Regions from separate parts of the Rhizobium sp. RAF36 genome, predicted to be linked through region 2. Evidence: predicted binding sites of a transcription regulator. Region 2 holds the regulator's gene; the other holds the start of a gene.

Region 1 (7,743 bases), 320 kb from region 2:
GCAAAGCCGGCATCCGATACCGAGAGATGGTCTTCGCCGCCGGCATCGCCATCACGGGTGATGACGCGGCGGACGAAATGCACGTCGGGACGGCTGCCGAAATGCTGGGCAGCGACGGCGATCAGCGTATCCTTGCCGGCGCCGCTCGGGCCAACAACGACGACCATGATGCCGCGTTCGCTGCCGGGAACGGCGTGGGGTTCGTGCGACGGGATCATGCGACACGGCGTCCTTCGCGCCAGACGGAACGGGTGACTGGCACGCCTTCGTCACGGAAGACGCGCACCAGGTCGGCGCGCAGCCCGGTGGCGATCCGGCCGCGGTCGTCGAGACTGACGGTGCGGGCCGGCGTCGAGGTGACCATGGCAATCGCCTTCGGCAGCGAAATGGATTCAACCTCATCGGCGATGATGAAGGGCGCATAGAGCATGCTGAGCGGCACATAGTCGGAAGACAGCACATCCAGCACGCCGCGCTCGGCGAGATCGCGGGCGGCGATATTGCCGGAATGCGACTTGCCGCGCACGATGTTCGGTGCACCCATCAGCACGCTCATGCCGTGTTCATGCGATGCCTTGGCGGCGTCGAAGCTCGTCGGGAACTCGGCAAGGCGCACGCCGTTCTCGATCGCCTCGTCCACATGATCGAGCGTCGCGTCGTCGTGACTGGCGATCGTGATGCCGCGTTCCTTGCAAATCTTCGAAATGGCGATCCGGTGCGGCGTCGAGTTGCGGGCGGATTCGGCAAGCCGCTTCTCGATGAACTTGGCAAATACCTCGTCGGAGAGGCCGCGCTTCTTCTGATAGTAGAAGATGTACTGGTCCATGGTCTGGAACTGCCGCTGGCCGGGAGCGTGGTCCATCAGCGAAACAAGACGGACATAGGGGTCGTTCTCGAAGTCGGCGAAATGCTCCATGACGTTGTCGGCCGAAACCTCGCAGCGCAGATGCAGCAGATGCTCGGCCCGCAGGCGGCCTTCCTGTTCGGCCTTCTGGATGGCGTCGGCCATGTCGCGCATCTCGCCGCGGTCGAAGCCGCCATCCTCGTCCGCGCCCATGCGCAGGCAGTCGAAGACGGTGGTGATGCCGGAGGTGACGATCTGTGCATCATGCGCCTGGATCGCTGCCGTCTTGTGCCAGCGCAGGCCGGGGCGTGGAGAGTAGTGGCCTTCCAGATGGTCGGTATGCAGTTCGACGAGACCAGGAAGCAGGTAGTCGCCCTCGAAATCCTCGCCATGGGCCGAGTTGCCCTCGGAAATATCGGCGATCTTGCCATCGCGGATCAGCAGCGAGCCGTGAAGGATGTCATCCTCGAGAATGATGCGGGCGTTGGAAAGCACGGTCTCTTTTGTCATTGCATCGTCTTTCAGCGTTTGGTGCCGGTAAGCGGCAAAAGGCTATGAACCTTGATATCGGCGCCGCGTGTCTCCTCGGTGAAGACGGCGATGCCGGAAATGGAAAGCGGACGTCCGGTGAAAGCGCCAAAACGCCGCTCCAGGATCGATTTCATCAGCGCCGAGCGCTCGTCAGGAACCTGCCCGGTCAGTGTCATGTGGAAGCCGAAATCGTCCATGACATAGGGATAGCCCCAGCGCATCAGATTGGCTCTCTGGCTTTCCGTCAGCTTCTCCGGCTTGCGCCTGGCAATATCGACCTCGGACAGGGCGGCACGCAGCGGCTCGAAGGACTTTACCACGCTTGCGGCAAAATCCTGAAGCGGCGGATGCAGCGAACCGGGCACGAGTGCGAAGAACCGGCCAAGCTGGCCGAGCACCAATTCGGGAATTTCAAAGGCCGGAGTGCGGGCCGCGAAGTCCTCGACCACGGCCATCAGGTCGCTCTCGGTCACCGAGGAGGCAAGCGCGAATGGCGCCTTGATCGTCGCGTGGAAGCCGTAGCGGCGCGGATCTGCGGTCAGTGCCAGCTGCTCCTCGGCAGGAAGCCCCGCCTCTTCGGGAGCCGGGTAAGTTTCGCCGGAAAACGCATCGCGGCCGAGCCATTCGGCAGCCGCCCGCGTCAGGAAATCATCCTGCGGCGGCGTGAAATAGAGAGCGTATCGCAAAGGTCTTGTCCCGGGAAAGCGTCAGAAACAGGGGTCGCAATGTCAGTGATTTGACCGCGGACTGCAAGCTCGTTCCCGGCTAAAAGATTTCCGTGACAGAATGATGATGACGCTGGGGCGCCATCATCTTTTTAATGTGTCTTGCTGCCCATCAGCCGGTGGCGAAGAGCGTTCGAGGCCATGTCGAACAGGAAGACGACGATCAGGATCAGGATGACCATATAAGCGACGTTCTCCCAGTTGGAGTTCGTGCGCATCGCTTCCCAGAGCTTCAGGCCGATGCCGCCGGCACCGACGGCGCCGATGATCGTCGCGCCGCGAACATTCGATTCCCACTGGTAGAGCGTCTGGCTGACGATGACGGGGACGATCTGCGGGATGATGCCGTAGCGATGAACGAGCATGGTCGAGGCACCCGTCGATTTGATGCCTTCGCGCGGCTTGTTGTCGATATTTTCGAGGCCTTCCGAATAGAGCTTTCCGAGCGTTCCGGTCTCCGTCAGGAAGATGGCGCCGGAACCGGCAAGCGGCCCGGGGCCGAAAGCACGCGTCAGGAACAGCGCCCAGATCAGCATGTCGACCGAGCGCAGGAAGTCGAAAAAGCGCTTGAGAACCTGGTTCAGCAAGCGGTTCGGCGTGATGTTGCGCGCCGCCAGGAAAGCCAGCGGGAACGCCACCAGCGAACCAAGCAGCGTGCCGAGGAAGGCCATGACGATGGTCTGGAAAAGCTTGGTCCAGACGTCGCCGTGCTGCCAGGCCGAGTTGTTCCAGATATTGTCGAAGGCAAGCGAGATGTTCGACTGGCTGGGATCGAGACGTGGGCCCGAAACGATCAGGCTCAGAACTTCGCCGGCCGGCTTGTCGAAGAAGGGGGAATGCGTGTCGAAGACGAAGTTCGCCCAGCCGAGGAAGCGCTTGCGCACCTTCACGCGGTCGGAGGCGATGCTGACGTCACCGGCAAAGCCGAGATCGGCAAGCACGTTGTCGTCATAGACGGTCATCCACGAGGGAACTTCGCCGACGACCTTCGGGGCGCCTGAAGAGAGATCGACGGGAACGCTGATGCCATGGGCGTTGACTGTCGTCATCGCCTTGGTGACCACGACCGTGCGGTTGGTGCCGCTGACGAAAACCGTGACGCTGCCGGGTTCGTTCTTCACCCAATCAGGATGCGGATCGTCGCCGAGCGGCGAGAAGCGCGGGTAGCGCGTCTCGATCGAGCCGTCCTCCTGAATGCGGAATTCGGGCTGTACGTCATAGCTCACCCACTGGCTCATGTAGATGCCGACGCGCTCCCAATGGGCTTCGGCGAGTAGCTTCGGCAGGTCGAAGAACCAGACGGCGTAGAGACCATAGAGCAGCGTCGCGATCACGATCAGCAGGGCGCCGAACCGCTGGCGGAACGAGCGGTGGAAATATTCGGGATAGCGCGCCTCGATCTCGTGCATCCGGTTTGCGTCGATCACCGTCATGGCGGGCCTCAATGTTGCAGAAGGAAAGCGTGCTCGCCGACCAGACGGCGGCGCAGCCATGCGGAGAACTGATCGACGGCAACGATCGTTACGAAGAGCAGCAGCACGAGAGCCACCGTCTTGGCGCCGAAGCCGCGCGAGATGGAAAGCTTCAGCTCCTCGCCGATACCACCACCGCCGACCGCGCCGATGATGGTCGAGGCACGCACGTTGATCTCGAGGCGCAGCAGCGCGTAGGAGGCGAAGTTCGGCATGACCTGCGGCATGGCAGCGAAGCGCACGCGCTCCAGCCAGTTGGCGCCGACCGCCTTCATGCCTTCATCCGGCTTCATGTCGATATTCTCGACGACTTCGTAGAACAGCTTGCCGAGCGCGCCGATCGTATGCAGCGACACGGCGATGATCGCGGCCACCGGACCGATCGACAGAATCGCGGAAAACAGGCCGGCGATGACGATCTCCGGAAAGGCGCGCAGGAATTCCATCACCCGTTTCGAAAACACCCGCAGCGGCCAGTTCTTGGTTAGATTGCGGGCGGCAAAGAAGCTCAGCGGCACCGCGAAGATGAAACCGATGATCGTCGAAACGAGCGCGACGTTGATCGTGATGATCATCAGCTCGAAATATTCAGGAATGTAATAGTCGCCGAAAACATAGACCCGGCCCTTGGCGAAGTTGAACTCCTCGCCGCCCTTGTCGTTCGGGCTCGCCAGATCGAACAGCGCGCGCCAGACGTCGTGCCAGTCCTTCGGGATCAGCCAGCTCAGGAAGTCGAAGAGATGCGGAAGGCGGTCGAAGAAGTGACCCGCATTGCTTTCGTCGGCGAAGCGCACCGAGCTGACGAAGGCGATCAGAAGCAGGATCAGGCCGATGCCGGTATAGAGGCGGCGGCGCGCCACCATGCGGCCCCAGGCATCGCCAATCTCTCGGCTGCTCTGCTGGGTTTCGTGCGCGTGGATCCGGGAATCGGCAAGGGTCATGGCGTGTCCGCTTCTTCGCAGGAAAAAGGGCGGCCAGTGACGGCCGCCCCCAATGAATGCCGGTCGATCAGCCGCCGATGGCAGCCTTACGAACGTCTACAACGGCGTTGTAGAATTCGTGCGTGACAGGCGCGTAGCCCTTGTAGTCGCCGCCTTCGATGGCGGTGAAGCACTTGTGGTCCTTCTCCGGCAGAGCCGTGAAGAAGGCAGCCAGCTTCTTCTGCCACTCTTCGCCGAGCTCGTTGCGAACGACGAGCGGGCCGTTCGGGATCAGCGGCGAGCGCCAGACTTCAACCAGCTTGTTCGGGTCGACAGCGCCCTTGTCGACTTCCTTGCGGAAAGTGCCCGAGGTGTAGCCGTCCTTGAAATCGCCGAGGCCCGAGGAGTCGTCGACAGCAACATCGACCTTGCCGTCATAGGCGGCGAGAAGGTTGTTCTCGTGGCCGCCGTTGAACTGCGTGGAGGCGAAGAACTGGTCGTTCGGCATGCCTGTGTCCTTCGGAATCTGCGTCAGCGGAACGAGGTAGCCCGAGGTGGAGTCCGGATCGGCGTAGCCGAGCTTCTTGCCCTTGGCGTCGGCGATTGTCTTGATGCCGGAGGACTTCAGGGCGAGACCGATCGAGTAGTAGCCGGTCGAGCCGTCCTTCTGCTGCGTGGTCAGGATCGGGGTAACGGCCTTTGCGTCCTTCAGGTAGACAGCTGCATAGCCGGAAGCGCCGAGTTCTGCGAAGTCGAGCGTGCCGCCGAGGAGACCCTGGATAACGCCGTCATAGTCGGCGGCCGGGAACAGCGAAACCTTTTCGAAGCCGAATTCGGTCTTCAGGTGGTCGGCGAGGCAGGCGTAGTTACGTAGGCGGTCGGTTTCGTTTTCGCCACCGAGAATGCCAACGCGGAATTCCTTGAGGTCTGCAGCATGCGAAACGCCGGAAAGCGCGAAAAGCGCCGTCGCGGCAAAGAGTGCTTTCTTCAACATGGTACTCTCCTGATTGACCGGTGTCCCCGGTGGTCTCTCTTGATACGAAGAACTGTGCCCTTGACGCGGGCTCTCGATCGCAGCCGTCTCGCTCAGAGACCGGCCAGCGCCAGCGGTTGCAGGCCGGCGGATTGATGGGCGGCAGCTGCCGCCGGAATGTTGATCGATGTCGACGTCATGGTTTCGTCGATACCGGCGCCGTCCTTGTCGGTGCCGTAGATTTCCTTGACTGCAGACGCATCGAGGTCGCCGGGCTTGCCGTCGAAGACCACGCGGCCGCCGGCCATGCCAACGATCCGTTCGCAATAGCTGCGGGCGGTGTCGAGCGTGTGCAGGTTGGTGATGACGGTGATGCCTTCGCGCTCGTTGATGTCGCGCAGCGCGTCCATGACGATCTTGGCGTTCAGCGGGTCGAGCGAGGCGATCGGCTCATCGGCGAGAACCATCTTCGGCTTCTGCATCAGCGCGCGGGCAATCGCCACGCGCTGCTGCTGGCCACCCGAAAGCGTGCCCGCAAGCTGCAGCGCCGTCTGCTCGATACCAAGGCGTTCCAGAGCGGCAATCGCATGAATGCGCTCTTCGCGGCTGAAGATGCTGAGCAGCGAGAGCATCGTCGGACGATGGTTCAGGCGGCCGAGCATCACGTTCGTCAGCACGTCGAGACGCGGCACCAGATTGAACTGCTGGAAGATCATCGCGCAGTCGCGCTGCCAGTTGCGAAGCGCCTCGCCGCGCAGCGACGAGACTTCCACGCCGCCGAAATGAATGGAGCCGGAGGTCGGCTCCTGCAGGCGGTTGATCATCCGAAGAAGAGTGGATTTGCCGGCGCCCGAGCGGCCGATAATGCCGACCATCTGTCCTTGCGGAATATCGAGCGTGACGGAATCCACTGCCAGCTTTTTGCCAAAACGGCGGGTGACATTCTTCAGCTCGAACATCATGCTCTTCCTTGCAATCCGGGACCTTCGTCTCGCAGTGCATTAGTCCCGCTTGATGAACCTCCAATGTCAGTTTTATGTAATGACTGTCACAAACGGCCCAGGCGATGGCGCTTCACGCGCCATGCCGGCTAAGGAAATCTTCCGCCGAAAGCGCGCGGAAATCGTCGAGTGCCGAACGCAGCTTCGAATGCTCCCAATCCCACCAGGCAAGCTTGTCCATGCGCTCGCCGACACCCTTGCCAAACCGCTCGCGGATGAGCTTTGCCGGAACGCCGCCGACGATCGTGTAGGGTACGACATCCTTGGAGACGACGGCACCCGCGCCGATCACGGCGCCGTTGCCGACCGTCACGCCGGGAAGGATCGTCGCGCCATGGCCGATCCAGACGTCATGGCCGATCGTGACGCGGTTGGACCGGCGCCACTCGAAGAAGTCGGTCTCCATGTCTGCATCCGGCCAGTAGTCGGTTGCGCGGTAGGTGAAGTGGTGCAGCGTCGCCCGCCATGTGGGATGGTTGGTGGCGTTGATGCGCACCGCGGCGGCGATATTGACGAACTTGCCGATCGTCGCGCACCATATCGAACCGTCCTGCATGATGTAGGAATAGTCGCCGAACTCCACTTCGCTGATCCGGCACCGTTCCGAGACCTCGGTATAGCGGCCAAGCGTGGTGTCGCTGACCGATGCTGTCTCGTGGATATAGGGCTTTTCGCCGATCTGCCGGGTCATGCCGCAATGGCCTTTCTGGGAGAGAATTTCTGGACGTCGAGAATGCGGTCGGCGGCGGCTTCGCGCACTTCCTCGTCATGGAAGATGCCAAGCAGGGCAACGCCTGCCTTCTTCTTGTCCGCGATCATGCCGACGACGACAGCGCGATTGGTGGCATCGAGCGATGCCGTCGGTTCGTCGAGCAGCAGGATGGTGTGGTCGGTGATGAAGCCGCGGGCGATGTTGACGCGCTGCTGCTCACCACCCGAGAAAGTCGCGGGCGGCAACTGCCAGAGTGCCTCAGGCAGGTTGAGCTTGGTCAGCAGGACGGCAGCCCGCTCACGTGCCTCGCTCGCCGCTACGCCGCGAGCGAGCAACGGCTCGGCAACGACGTCGAGGGCTGCAACGCGTGGCACGGTGCGCAGAAACTGGCTGACATAGCCGAGCGACCGCTTGCGCACCTCGATGATCGTGCGCGGATCGGCTGAGGCGAGATCGACGACCTTGCCCTGGTGATTGACGAGTATCTGGCCGGTATCGACGGCATAGTTGCCGTAGATCATCTTCAGGAGCGAGCTCTTGCCGATGCCCGAAGGGCCGCCGAGCA
Region 2 (7,743 bases):
GAGATACCCGCCTTCTCCCTGGATTCACCCGGCCTTCTCAGAGTGCTGAACTGACCGTCATTCGGCCGGCTGCAGCTCTGCCGGCTCGAAACGATAGGTGGTCGAGCAGAATTCACAGGTGACGGCGATCTCGCCGTTCTCCTGGCTGGCCTCGATCTCCTCCGCCGAAAAGCCCTTCAGAACGCCGCCGATCTTTTCACGCGAACAGCTGCAGCGATCGTAGACCTGCTTGGCCTCGAAAACCCGGACGCCACGCTCATGGAACAGGCGATAGAGCAGCCGCTCGGTTCCGACCAGCGGATCCGTCAGCTCATCGGCATCGATGGTCTCGACCATGGCGCGGGCTTCTGCCCAGGCATCGTCTTCCTTGAGACCCATTGCGAGTTCGTCGCCGTCCCCGCCATGCAGGTCCGGCTGGCGCATGCGCTCGGGCGCTTCCGGCAGGAACTGGGCGACAAGCCCCCCTGCCCGCCAGCGATGCCGCGGCTTGCCGCTGCTGTCGCGGTCGAGAAGTTCGGCAGCCGCCAGACGGACGCGCGTCGGGATCTGCTCCGACTGCCGGAAATAGACACCGGCGATATCCTCGAGCGAGGTACCGTCGAGTTCGACGATGCCCTGATAGGGCTGGCTGAACTTGCCTTGATCGATGGTGAAGGCCAGCACGCCCTTGCCGAGCAGCTGCTCGGGTTCGGTCTGCCCGGCGGCGATCGCCTGATCGAGCAGCGCCTGATCGAAACGCGCATAGGCGCGCACGTTCTCCGGTGTCGCAAAATCGGCGACAAGCAGGTCGACAGGGCCATCGCCCTTGGTCTGTACCGTGAACTTGCCTTCGAATTTCAGCGACGTGCCGAGCAGAACCGTCAGGACCACGACTTCGGCCAGAAGCCGGGCGACGGGTGCGGGATAGTGGTGGCGCTCAAGGATGGCGTCGAGCATCGGGCCGAGCTGGACGGCGCGGCCACGCACATCCAGGCCTTCGACCTGAAAGGGGACGACGTGATCATCGCCGGCGAAATGAAGCTCGTTGAGAGCGGCGGCTGTGTCTGCCATGGTCTTACTCCTAGTCGTCAGAGCGGCAGACCAAGCTGTCTTCCCGCTCGCGCGGCCACCAGGCCATCAGGCCGGATGTGGCGTCCAATATGGTTCAGATCGCGCCCAGGCACCATGCAAGAATCGACTTCTGCGCATGAAGACGGTTTTCCGCTTCATCGAAGACCACGGATTGCGGGCCATCGATCACATCGTCCGTCACTTCCTCACCACGATGGGCGGGCAGGCAATGCATGAACAATGCATCCTTGCCTGCTTTCGCCATCAAAGCCTGATTGACCTGATAAGGCTGGAAGACGTTGTGACCGCGAGCCCGATGTTCCTGATTCATGGAGACCCAGGTATCGGTTACCACGCAATCGGCGCCTTCGACCGCACGGTCGGCATCATGGCTGAGCATGATTTCGGCGCCCTCATTGCGGGCCCAGTTCAGATAGTGATCCTTCGGCTCGGAACCAAGGGGGACAGCCATGTTCATGCGGTAGCCGAAACGGGCAGCTCCTTCGACCAGCGAATGCAGCACGTTGTTGCCGTCGCCGGTCCAAGCGATCGTCTTGCCCTTGACCGGGCCGCGATGCTCTTCGAAGGTCATGATGTCGGCCATGATCTGGCAGGGATGCGTATCATCCGTCAGCGCATTGATCACCGGTACCGTTGCGTGTTCGGCAAGCTCCAGCATGCGGTGATGCTCGGTGGTGCGGATCATGATCGCGTCGACATAGCGCGACAGAACCTTGGCCGTGTCGCCGATCGTCTCGGCGCGGCCGAGCTGCATTTCGGTGCCCGAGAGGAACAGCGTCTCGCCGCCCAGCTGGCGCATGCCGACATCGAAGGAGACGCGCGTCCGGGTGGAGGGCTTTTCGAAGATCATCGCCAGCATTTTGCCGGCCAGCGGCTTGTCGCCCTTGCCTGATTTGAACGCCTGCTTGCGCAGCATCGCGTCGTCCATGATGACGCGCAGATCGGCAGAGCTCATCGCCGAAAGATCGAGGAAGTGTTTGGGGGAAGCCATGTCGTCCTTACCTGTTTGCCCCGGAAGGCATCTATCCGTTCAAGCCGTCTTCTTGGCCTTCGATGCGCGAATGCTTTCGGCAGCCTGCTCAATGCGGGCAAGACCCTCGCGGGCCTCCTCGGCAGTGACGACCAAAGGCGGCAGCAGGCGCACAACGTTGTCGCCGGCGGGCACGCCAAGCAGGTGCGCACCGCGGATGGCAGCCAGAAGTTCGGTCGAGGGAACGGCGGCCTTGATACCAAGCAGCAGACCCTCGCCGCGGATATCCTCGATCACGTCGGGATAGCGGTCCTTGAGCGATGCCAGGCCTTGGCGGAAGATCAGAGCGACGTCGCGAACGTGCTGCAGGAAGCCTTCAGCAAGGACGATGTCGAGCACGGCGCCGCCGACAGCCATGGCGAGCGGGTTGCCGCCATAGGTCGAGCCGTGGGTACCGGCCTTCATGCCGGACGCAGCTTCCGCCGTTGCCAGGCAGGCGCCGAGCGGGAAGCCGCCACCGATGCCCTTGGCGACAGCCATGATATCAGGGGTCACGCCGGACCACTCACAGGCAAAGAACTTACCGGTACGGCCGACGCCGGTCTGGACCTCGTCGAGAATGAGCAGCAGGCCCTTCTCGTCGCAGAGCGCGCGCAGCGCCTTCATGAACTCGGTGGTCACCGGGCGAATGCCACCCTCGCCCTGAACCGGCTCGATAAGAATGCCTGCGGTCGCATCAGTGATTGCGGCGCGGACGGCGTCGATATCACCGAAGGGCACCTGGTCGAAACCCGGCGCCTTGGGGCCGAAGCCTTCCAGATACTTCTCCTGCCCGCCGGCAGCGATCGTTGCCAGCGTCCGGCCGTGGAAGGCGCCTTCGAACGTGATGATATGGAAGCGCTCGGGATGGCCCTTCGAATACTGGTAGCGGCGTGCGGTCTTGATCGCGCATTCCAGGGCTTCCGCGCCGGAATTGGTGAAGAACACCTTGTCGGCGAAAGTCGCCTCCGTCAGCCGCCTGGCGAGCTTTTCCTGCCCGGGGATTTCATAGATGTTGGACAGGTGCCAGACCTTGTCGGCCTGTGCCTTCAGGGTATCCACGACATGCGGATTGCTGTGGCCGACCGAGGTCACCGCGACGCCGGCACCGAAATCCAGATATCGCTCGCCAGTTTCGGTAATCAGCCACACGCCCTCACCTCGCTCGAACCGCAATGGGGCACGAGAATAGGTATCATATAGCGGCGCGGCTTCAGCCATGGCGCGGTCTCCTGTCAGCGTTACGGGCAACCGGACTCCGGCTAAAAAACCAGGTCCGAAAAATTAAAAATGCCGCCTTTCGGCGGCGACTGGCACTATTTACTTTTCGCACTGCAATGTCAACAAAACTGCGGCTTTCGTGGCTTCTGAGAGACGCTCAAGCAATGTCGCGTTTTATCAACAGCTAATGTTGCAGAAATGACTCTCAGGGGAAGCAAGTTGGGGAAAACCCCGAATTCGATTCATCCGGATTCCTGCGACTCTTGTCACGGAGTCAGCCTCACACTAGGTTAAAACTCAATTACTAGACTGCATGCGGCGGAACTAGTCACCAAAATTAGTCAAGCGTTTCTTGTGCCGGATTCGTTCGGGGCAAACAGTGAGGGATTCTGCCTTCGCAACGCTTAAACGGCGGAGACACAGGGCATGAACTGGACAGACGAGCGGGTCGAGAAACTCAAGAAACTGTGGTCCGAAGGGCTGAGCGCGAGCCAGATCGCTGCCCAGCTTGGCGGCGTCAGCCGTAACGCCGTTATCGGCAAGGTTCACCGTCTGGCGCTGCCGGGCCGTGCGAAGGCCGGCGGCAACGCCACGGCTGCCCGCGCTCCCAAGCGTACGGCGGCAGCACCCCGCGCCCCAACCTACGCATCGCGTCTGGCGACGACCCGTACGGTCACCCGCCAGCAGGGCGCGACGATGCTGAAGGAAGAGATCGAAATCGACGTCATGGAGGAGATGGAATACCGTCCCGCCAAGAATGTGATCGTCCCGATCTCCCGCCGCCTCGGCCTGACGGAACTCACCGAGCGCACCTGCAAGTGGCCGGTCGGCGATCCCTTGAAGGACGATTTTCACTTCTGCGGCTGCGAAAGCCCGGATTCTTCGCCTTACTGCACCTACCACCAGCGCCTGGCCTACCAACCGGTCAACGAGCGCCGTAGGGCAGCAGCCCGGGCAAACTGAGCCGGGTAAGCACAAACGAAAAACGGGCCTTACGGCCCGTTTTTTTGTGTCTCAATTCCGAAAGCTTCAAGCTTCCATCGAATATCCAGCGCCGCGAACGGTGCGGATGACATCCTGCATATTGGAGAAGTTCAGCGCCTTGCGCAGACGGCCGACATGGACGTCGACAGTGCGCTCGTCGACATAGATGTCGTGACCCCAGACGCCATCCAGAAGCTGCGAGCGCGAGAAGACGCGGCCGGGAGAGGCCATCAGGAATTCCAGCAGGCGAAACTCGGTCGGTCCGAGACGGACTTCGCGGGTCTTGCGATGAACGCGGTGCGTCTCTCGGTCGAGTTCGATATCGCCGCATTTCAGCACGGTCGAGAGAACTTCAGGCTTTGCGCGGCGCAGCATCGCCTTGACGCGAGCGACGAGCTCGGGCGTCGAGAACGGCTTGACGACATAGTCGTCGGCACCGGTCGAGAGGCCACGAACGCGTTCGCTTTCCTCGCCGCGCGCCGTCAGCATGATGATCGGCAGGCGCTCGGTCTCCGGGCGCATGCGCAGCCGACGGCAAAGCTCGATGCCTGATACGCCAGGCAGCATCCAATCAAGGATAAGAAGGTCCGGCGTCCGCTCCTGAAGGCGGATTTCCGCCTCATCGCCGCGCAGGATGGTGTCGACCTCGAAACCTTCGGCTTCGAGATTGTAACGAAGAAGCACGCTCAGTGCTTCTTCGTCTTCAACGACTGCAACTCTCGGGATCATTCTGTTCTGTCTCCTGAGGCCCGGTCCGGATATTATTCCGTGACCGCGCCGACGGTGTTGGCGGTGTCGTCCTTCGGACGCTCGCCCTCCGGCTGGGCGCCGGTCGCCATGTAGTAGATGGTTTCTGCGATGTTGGTGGCGTGGTCGCCGATGCGTTCGATGTTCTTGGCACAGAACAAGAGATGCGTGCAGCTGGTGATGTTGCGCGGATCTTCCATCATGTAGGTCAGGAGCTCGCGGAACAGCGAGGTGTACATCGCGTCGATTTCCTCGTCGCGCTCACGGATCGACTTCGCCTTGTCGGCAGCGCGCGTCGTGTAGACGTCGAGCACTTCCTTGAGCTGGACGAGCGCCAGTTCGGAGAGATGCTCCAGGCCGCGGCCGAGCTTGCGCGGAACGCCGGTGCTCTGCACGGCGATAACGCGCTTGGCGGTGTTCTTGCCAAGATCGCCGACGCGCTCGAGGTCGGCGGCGATGCGGATCGACCCCATGATCTCGCGCAGGTCCGACGCCATCGGCTGGCGGCGGGCGATGGTGACGATCGCCTTGTCGTTGATCTCGCGCTCGGCGTGATCAAGGATCACGTCGTCGGAGATGACCTTCTGCGCCAGGGCGCCATCGCCGTTGACCAGCGCGCGCACAGCGTCGGAGACCATCTGTTCCGCCAGACCGCCCATTTCGGAGATGCGGCGGGTCAGGAACTTCAGATCTTCGTCATATGCAGAAAAGATATGTGTCGATGCCATGGGAAATGTCCTTGAGTGTCTCTATCGGAAGTCGTGACGCCAAAGATCAGCCGAAGCGGCCCATGATGTAGTCCTGGGTGCGCGGATCGTCCGGATTGGTGAACATCTTGTCGGTATCGTTCTCCTCGACGAGGTTGCCGAGGTGGAACATGGCGGTGCGCTGAGAGACGCGGGCCGCCTGCTGCATGGAGTGCGTCACGATGACGATCGTGTAGCTTTCGCGCAGCTCGTGGATCAACTCCTCGACCTTTGCTGTAGCGATCGGGTCGAGCGCAGAGCAGGGTTCGTCCATGAGGATGACCTCAGGCGAGACCGCGACGGCACGGGCGATGCAGAGACGCTGCTGCTGACCGCCGGAGAGGCCGGTGCCGGATTCATGCACACGGTCCTTGACCTCGTTCCAGAGGCCGGCACGCTGCAGGCTGGTCTCGACGATCTGGTCCATGTCGGCTTTCGACTTGGCGAGACCGTGGATGCGCGGGCCGTAGGCGACGTTTTCATAGATCGTCTTCGGGAACGGGTTCGGCTTCTGGAACACCATGCCGACGCGGGCGCGAAGTTCGACGACGTCGATATCCGGATCGTAGATATCATCGCCATCGAGCGTGATCTTGCCGGTGACGCGGCAATTATCGATCGTGTCGTTCATACGGTTCAGGCTGCGCAGGAAGGTGGACTTGCCGCAGCCGGACGGACCGATGAGCGCAGTCACAGTGTTTTCGCGGATGTTCAGCTTGACGTCGAAAAGAGCACGTTTCTCGCCATAATAGACCGAAACGTCCTGGCCGATCATCTTGTAAGGGATGCTGTTCATCTTCTGGTCCAGAGCCTTCTCAACTGCTGCTTCTGTCAACATGTTCATGGGTTTCTACTCCGTTTACCAGCGGCGCTCAAAGCGACGGCGCAAGAGGATGGCTCCGATGTTCATGACGATCAGGAACAGGAGCAGGACGATGATGGCACCCGAGGTACGCTCCACGAAGGCGCGTTCGGCTTCGTTGGCCCACATGTAAACCTGGACCGGAAGTGCCGTGGACGGATCGAGCGGCGTGGTCGGCGCATTGGCGACGAAGGCGACCATGCCGATCAGCAGCAGAGGCGCGGTTTCGCCGAGAGCATGCGCCAGGCCGATGATGGTGCCGGTCAGGATGCCCGGCATGGCAAGCGGCAGCACGTGGTGGAACACCATCTGCATCTTCGATGCGCCGAGACCGAGAGCGGCCGAGCGGATCGACGGCGGTACGGCACGCAACGCAGCGCGGGTAGCGATGATGATGGTCGGCAGGGTCATCAACGTCAACACCAGGCCACCGACCAGCGAAGCAGAACGCGGCAGGCCCATGAAGTTGATGAAGACGGAGAGGCCGAGCAGACCATAGACGATCGACGGAACAGCAGCGAGGTTGTTGATATTGACCTCGATGAGATCGGTCAGCTTGTTCTTCGGCGCAAACTCCTCGAGATAGATCGAGGCGGCGACACCGATCGGCAAAGCAAGAACCAGAACGATCAGCATCAGGTAGAGCGAGCCGATGAGCGCAACGCCCAGACCTGCTGCTTCCGGACGGCTGGAATTGCCATTGACGAACAGGCCTGTGTTGAACTGCTTGAAGAGAGCACCGCTCGCCTTAAGCTCGTTCATCCAGCCGACCTGCTTGTCGTTCACCTTGCGGTTCTTCTCATCGACAGAGAGATCGATCTGGCCTTTGCTGGCGCTATCGATATTGGCGTCGGCAAGCACCGTGACATTGACCGTCTTGCCGATGATCGACGGGTCGGAAACAACCATGTCGCGCAGCTGGATCGGAGCGCCCTTGGAGAGCATGGCCGAAGCATCGCGGACGTCAGGACGGCTCGAGGCGTTGACATTCAGCTGCTTGACGATGGCGTCACGCAGCAACGCGCCGTAGTTGGCAGAGACGAGGACCGACGGATCGGTCGCACGCTTGTTGCTCGGGTCAATGGTCTTTTCGGTGAATTCCA

Evidence for each region. The regulator PhoB, encoded in region 2, activates phosphate uptake and scavenging genes when phosphate is short. The targets are predictions, from matches to a motif close to TGTCATNNANCTGTCAT.
Region 1: the regulator PhoB is predicted to act here: its motif matches at 2,154-2,170, upstream of AB4Z25_RS06380 (DUF1045 domain-containing protein).

Annotation. Positions count from the first base shown of each region.
Region 1 covers NZ_JBFREC010000002.1:108,188-115,930, forward strand. Annotated here, with positions in the region: gene phnN (phosphonate metabolism protein/1,5-bisphosphokinase (PRPP-forming) PhnN) at 1-218, opposite strand, end outside; gene AB4Z25_RS06375 (alpha-D-ribose 1-methylphosphonate 5-triphosphate diphosphatase) at 215-1,354, opposite strand; gene AB4Z25_RS06380 (DUF1045 domain-containing protein) at 1,366-2,061, opposite strand; gene phnE (phosphonate ABC transporter, permease protein PhnE) at 2,193-3,533, opposite strand; gene phnE (phosphonate ABC transporter, permease protein PhnE) at 3,542-4,513, opposite strand; gene phnD (phosphonate ABC transporter substrate-binding protein) at 4,581-5,486, opposite strand; gene phnC (phosphonate ABC transporter ATP-binding protein) at 5,579-6,424, opposite strand; gene AB4Z25_RS06405 (DapH/DapD/GlmU-related protein) at 6,540-7,157, opposite strand; gene phnL (phosphonate C-P lyase system protein PhnL) at 7,154-7,743, opposite strand, start outside.
Region 2 covers NZ_JBFREC010000002.1:431,847-439,589, reverse strand. Annotated here, with positions in the region: gene apaG (Co2+/Mg2+ efflux protein ApaG) at 1-54, shown strand, start outside; gene AB4Z25_RS08075 (Hsp33 family molecular chaperone) at 58-1,050, opposite strand; gene argF (ornithine carbamoyltransferase) at 1,145-2,062, opposite strand; gene AB4Z25_RS08065 (aspartate aminotransferase family protein) at 2,102-3,301, opposite strand; gene AB4Z25_RS08060 (GcrA family cell cycle regulator) at 3,728-4,264, shown strand; gene phoB (phosphate regulon transcriptional regulator PhoB) at 4,331-5,014, opposite strand; gene phoU (phosphate signaling complex protein PhoU) at 5,047-5,760, opposite strand; gene pstB (phosphate ABC transporter ATP-binding protein PstB) at 5,807-6,622, opposite strand; gene pstA (phosphate ABC transporter permease PstA) at 6,638-7,743, opposite strand, start outside.